Regions from separate parts of the Alkalibacterium sp. m-11 genome, predicted to be linked through region 1. Evidence: predicted binding sites of a transcription regulator. Region 1 holds the regulator's gene; the other holds the start of a gene.
The links. The regulator Rex, encoded in region 1, represses fermentation and respiration genes when NADH is low (regulators of the CRP and FNR family bind a similar motif). The targets are predictions, from matches to a motif close to TTGTGAANTANTTCACAA.

Region 1 (3,135 bases):
GTATCTTTAACTACTAGATAATCGGTTCCTTCATACTTGATTTCAGAACCGGCATACTTTTCAAAGATAACCTGATCGCCGACAGAAACTGATACGTCAGCTCGGCTTCCGTTATCAAGAAGTTTTCCGTCTCCAACAGCTACAACCACTGCTGACTGCGGCTTCTCTTTTGCTGAATCAGGTAAAACTAATCCGCTTGCAGTTTTCTCTTCTTCTTTCTTCACTTCAAGAAGTACACGATTTCCTAAAGGTTTTAACATGATGCAATCCCTCCAAAATAGTAGTTTTAATTTTTCACTAAAGATATAGTGAGATGTGAGTGTTAGCACTCTCGACCTCCGAGTGCTAACTACATTACCTAGTATATTCAAAACTGTGATTTCTTGCAAGTCCTAACTTTAATTTTTTTTGAAAAATTTACCCGGTGGAAAACGGCTGGTTTTTGTGTTAAATTACTATATATTGTGGGAATACCAATTAAAGGATGAACAACATGTCAGTTAATGATATTAATAAAAAAGCGGCTATTAACATGATCAGCCTGTTTCTTGCCGTACAGCTTGTTTCTGCTGTGATCCCTCTCTTCTTACCTGAAGACATAGGGATTGTTGGGTTTCTTCTCCCTTCCATGGTGCTGTTTGCAATAGGCGCTATAGGCATGATCGTGATTGAGAGAAGAAAGCAGATGAGATTTGAATTCGAAGAGCGTTTCAGTCATAATCCTGTCAGAATTCTCTTATGGGGGCTGATCGGGATGTTTATCGCTATAGTCGTGCAGTCCTTCGCAAGTATTATTGAAGTAAACTTTCTGGGCTCTTCTATGGAGTCTGAAAACACTCAGTTTCTGATGGAAGTGGTTAGAAATTATCCGTTCTTTCTTCTCCTAGTTGGAGTAGCAGGGCCAGTAATGGAGGAATTTGTTTTCAGAAAAGCAATTTTTGGTCTTCTGATTGATCGGATTGGCGGCATTGGAGCTGCAGTCATAAGTTCACTGCTCTTTGCATTCATTCACTTTGACGGTCTGCTCCTAGTGTATTCTTCAATGGGACTGGTCTTTGCCTGGTTGTACTTTAAAACTAAAAACATATGGACACCAATTCTGGCACATTGTCTGATGAATGTGGCAGCTGTCCTGATCAACTTGTACTTTTCTTAAAAAGACGAGTAGTGTAGAAAGGATTTATAATGACAGAAAAACAAATCATGTTTCAAATTGCATTTAAGTATATTTTCTTCCTGTTGTTCATGTTCTTTACGATCGATTCAGTCGACAGCAGTGGATGGGGTTTTTTCTCTTTCTTATTTGCTCTCTTCGCTACAAAAGACTTTGTACAGGGTACAAGAATGGCTGCAGCGTATCTTCGCATCAAAAAAAGTAAAAATAACAGCAAATAAAAAAAATCTTCAAAGCTTACAGACCCAATCAAGGTCAGCTTTGAAGATTTTCTTTTTATTCATTATAAAATAAGTCGTTTAAGGGATTGTCATCTTCTTCAGGTTCAGTCTTCTGATCAAAGTCCTGGTAATAATTGATGAAGTAAATCAGTGTCTGCAATTCGTTTGTCAGGTCAACGTTGTGTACTCTGACTTCTTTTGGCACAGTCACACGGATTGGGGTGAAGTTCATAATACCTCTAACTCCGCCTTTGACCAGTTTATCCGCCATCTCCTGAGCTATTTCAGAAGGTACCGTGAGAATAGCTACATCGATCTGCTGCATTTCAAGCTGATCGACCATTTCATTGATATCGTAAATAGGTACGCCCTGGTGGATCGTTCCAATCAAATCATCTTTCACATCAAATCCGGCACTGATACGGATATTGTTGTTTCTGCGAAAATTATAGTTTAGCAAGGCTTGTCCAAGGTTACCGACACCACTCAATGCAACATTGGTCAAACGGTCCTGATTCAGTGTTTTACTGAAAAAATTCATTAAAGCTTCTACATCGTACCCGTAGCCTCTTTTACCTAAAGCTCCGAAATACGAGAAATCACGTCTGATTGTTGCACTATCCACTTTAACTGCTTCACTTAATTTAGCTGATGACACACGTTCTTTACCTGCCTCGTATAGGAAACGCAAATAGCGGTAATATAATGGCAGTCTGCGTGCAGTAGCTTTCGGGATTTTCTTATCAGCCATTGTCATTCTCCTCGTCTCAATTCATTTAATAAACAGCTTCTCTGGATCTTATCAAACTTTTCCAAAGGTGTATCTTTTCTTACCTTGTGTATTCACAAACTTACATAGGATACCATTTTATATTATACCACTAATCCCAGTAAAATAAAGTAAATCGGGTCTGAATTTGTTAAATATTTCAATAATATTCAATAATTAATCGTTTATTATTGAACAAGTTTCGGAGAATGTAAAAAAGGGAACAAGCCTAAATCGTCCTCTGTCTGAGCCTTGCAGGTTTTTCAATTAGACTAGTTTATTCCTGCTCCTGTATGCTAAACTGTTAGATATTGACAGATGACTAGGTTAGAAAATGAGGAATAGTATGATACTTTTACACACGCAAAAAATAGCAAGACATTTCGGTGCTGAAACACTTTTCGATAATGTTAGCATGGAAATAAAGGAAAATGCCAGAATTGGTCTGGTGGGTAGAAATGGTGCCGGTAAAACGACCCTTCTTAACATCCTTTCTGGAAGAGAAGAACCGGATGAAGGCACCGTTCATAAGAAAAAAAACTGTACTATCGGCTATCTTGATCAGCATACCGGTCTGGAATCTGATCTGACTATCTGGGAAGAGATGGATAAACTAACCGAACCTATTAAACAGATAGAAAGAGAAATGCATGCTATCGAGCATAAATTAAGTGATGATTCTATCGATAAGCAGTCTGATAGCTATACGGATCTTTTGTCCAGGTATGATTTTCTGCAGCAGTCGTTCAGGCAGCATAACGGCTATGGCATCGAAAGCGAGATCCGTTCAGTACTTCATGGCTTCCGATATTACCCGGAAGATTATGATACACCTATAGCAAATTTGTCAGGGGGGCAGAAAACCCGACTTGCGCTGGCCAAACTTCTTCTTGAGAAAAAGGACCTTCTTATTTTAGATGAGCCGACCAACCACTTGGATATCGATACATTATCCTGGCTGGAAAGTTACC
Region 2 (3,135 bases), on a different contig from region 1:
GGATATAAAATCGCTAAAAATACGATATTTCCTCCTGCATGCATAATGTCGAAAAATAATCCCGATAAATAATACGGCACTAGTATATTCCAACCGAAAAATGGAGCCTGAACCACGGATATAATTAATCCGTAGAGCATGCCCAACAAACCTGCAAATAACTGTAGTACTGCTAATGGCATTTTATGGTGCTTATTCCTTAATAGATTGGTCAAGCCCACTAATATAGAAAATGCAATAATCTGAGCTACAGTCCATGGGCCCATTCCAAGATATATATTGCTCAATAGTACAGACAAAACTGAGACCGCTAATCCTGTCTTCCAGCCATAGTACAAGGTGATGCAGACGACAAGCACCGTCATAGGCTGTACATTAGGTAAAAAAGCGAAGCCTAGTCTTCCCAGTGTCACTAGTGCTGTAAATAAAGCTGTACGAGTCAATGCATAGGTTCTTCCTATTGAATGCCCAGAATCATTATTTATTTCACTGAGCCCCACCGTCTGATCCTCCTTTAGCTATGTTTCGTGCTCTTATATGTGTACCATTTTGTTAAAACGATTCGACCACCTTTAAAAAAAGTGGTCGAGTCGTTTATTGTATTTACATTGCTTCTTTAAAGATTTTAATAATGTCTTCTTTTGTTCCAGAAATCGGATTTGTTCCTGCATTTCCATCTTTCAAGGCCATTTCTGCCATGTATTCAAAGTCTTCTTCTTTTACACCTAGCTCTTTTAGTCCTGTAGGAATGCCCACATCTGAAGATAATCTTCTTAATGCTTCAATTGTTTTATCTGCTGCTTCCATCACGGACAAACCTTCAATGTTTTCTCCCAGAAAACTTGCCATATCTGCATATTTCTTAGGATTGGAAATAAGGTTGTATCTCGCAACGTGTGGCAACAGTACTGCATTAGCGACACCGTGAGGCATATCATACAAACCTCCAAGTTGGTGAGCCATTGCGTGAACATACCCTAGACCCGAATTGTTGAATGCCATTCCAGCTAATAACGATGCATGAGCCATATTCTCTCTGGCTTCTATATTCTGCCCATTGGCAACAGCTTGACGCAAATTGTTTGAGATAAGTTTCATTGCCTGGATTGCTGCAGCATCTGTAACCGGATTAGCCCCTAGAGTAATATATGATTCAACAGCATGAGTCAAGGCATCCATACCTGTTGCAGCTGTTAATGCTGCTGGTTTACCCAGCATAAGCAGTGGATCATTAATTGAAACAAGCGGAGTGTTTCTCCAGCTCACAATGACATACTTAATTTTAAGTTCTGTATTTGTAATAACAGCATGACGAGTGATCTCACTTGCTGTTCCAGCTGTTGTATTCACTGCAATAATTGGAGGCAATGGATTTTCCAGCGTGTCAATTCCGGCGTAATCATACAAGTCACCTTCATGTGTCGCTGCAATCCCAATACCTTTCCCACAATCATGAGGACTGCCTCCTCCAACCGTGATAATCATGTCACACTTTTCTTCCTGATAGATTTTCAATCCATCAGAAACATTTGTATCTTTAGGATTCGGCTCTACTTTATCGTATATAACTGATTCGATTCCTTCTGCTTTCAGTAACTCAAGCACATGCTCGACAGGCCCTCCTGAAAGTTGGCTTAAAAATCCATCGGTTACTACTAATACTTTAGTTCCACCTAACAACTTTGCTTTTTCTCCTACGACCTTAACTGAACCTCTTCCAAAATAGTTTGTTGTCGGTAAAAAATAATCAAACATTCTAATTCTCTCCTTTGTATAGTATTTGTGTTATTGTTCACAAACTAATAATATAATGATAACGTTTTAAACAAAACGGACAGATTACCCCATGTGTCAAAAATTACTGCCTGAGATCTATCCGTTGATAGTCTTTTTTTATAAAGAGATTGCCAGGTACAGCAGAGCACCCAGTGCGCCACCGACAAGTGGCCCCACAATAGGAATCCATGCATAATGCCATTCTGAACTTCCTTTGTTTTTTATCGGTAAGGCTTGATGGGCTAATCTCGGCCCGAAATCTCGAGCTGGATTAATAGCATAGCCGGTTGTTCCCCCTAGAGAAATACCAATAGCCACAATAAGCAGGCCCACAATTAAAGGATTCAATCCTTCTGTAAACTCACCTTGCGTAAATGCCAGTAAAGAGAAAACCAGTACAATTGTTGCAATAATTTCGGATAGTATATTCCATTTTTCACCTTTAATAGCCGGGCCTGTTGAGAAGACGGCTAATATAGCACCTTGGTCAGACGTGGCATCAAAGTGCATCTTGTAATGAATCCAAACTAAGATGGCTCCTGTAAACCCTCCAGCAACTTGTGCGATGATGTAAGGAATAACTGACCCCCATCCGATTTCTCCAGCAACGGCCATACCAACTGTCACTGCAGGATTGATATGAGCCGGCGATAACCAGCCAACTGCATATACAGCAATAGCCACTGCCAGTCCCCATCCTATAGTAATCATCAGCCAGCCAGTGTCGTAAGATTTTGTCTTTTTTAAAACACTTGCTGCAACTGCGCCATCCCCAAGAAGGATTAAAATCAAGGTCCCTAGATATTCTCCTAGCAGCTGTTGTGTTAAAGTTGTTTCCAATTTGTCGCCTCCTTATTCTGGGCTGAGTTACGTACACAGTTCTCACTTTGAACTCAGCCCTTACTTTAATGGCTTTTTTAAGCACAATACCCTAAGTTTATCTTATTTAACTGATTCGGACAGTTCGGTGAAGATAACGCCTAAAGCATATGCCCCAGCATCTGGATGTCCAATGCTTCGCTCCCCAACTGTACCCGCTCGACCCATGTGAGCCACGGTATCTTTAGTTTTTTCGGCTCCTTCAACAGCAGCAGCTGCTCCACTCTTAAACGCTTCTTTGAACGTCTCATTGTTTTGTGCACTTTCAGCTAATGCTTTTTGGCAAGGAATCAATGCATCAATGAGTGTTTTATCGCCAATATCTGCACCTTTTCCGAAGGATCGCTCTCCAGTGTCCTGTATCCCTTTAACAGCAGAAGCCATCATTTCAGCAAATTCAGAAACAGTCAGTACAGTTTTCCCTTCTACCTGCTTTCCTGCTGATCTGAAAGCTGATCCCCAAATAGGCCCGGATGCTCC

Region 2: the regulator Rex is predicted to act here: its motif matches at 1,781-1,798, upstream of ACYQ2O_RS08315 (iron-containing alcohol dehydrogenase).

What each region holds. Positions count from the first base shown of each region.
Region 1 covers NZ_BAAGIR010000015.1:24,806-27,940, reverse strand. The annotation lists gene groES (co-chaperone GroES) at 1-260, opposite strand, end outside; gene ACYQ2O_RS03310 (CPBP family intramembrane glutamic endopeptidase) at 494-1,156, shown strand; gene ACYQ2O_RS03305 (DUF4305 domain-containing protein) at 1,186-1,395, shown strand; gene ACYQ2O_RS03300 (redox-sensing transcriptional repressor Rex) at 1,451-2,146, opposite strand; gene ACYQ2O_RS03295 (ABC-F family ATP-binding cassette domain-containing protein) at 2,511-3,135, shown strand, end outside.
Region 2 covers NZ_BAAGIR010000077.1:5,442-8,576, reverse strand. The annotation lists gene ACYQ2O_RS08320 (ECF transporter S component) at 1-500, opposite strand, end outside; gene ACYQ2O_RS08315 (iron-containing alcohol dehydrogenase) at 604-1,755, opposite strand; gene ACYQ2O_RS08310 (MIP/aquaporin family protein) at 1,894-2,616, opposite strand; partial or broken gene dhaK (dihydroxyacetone kinase subunit DhaK) at 2,719-3,135, opposite strand, start outside.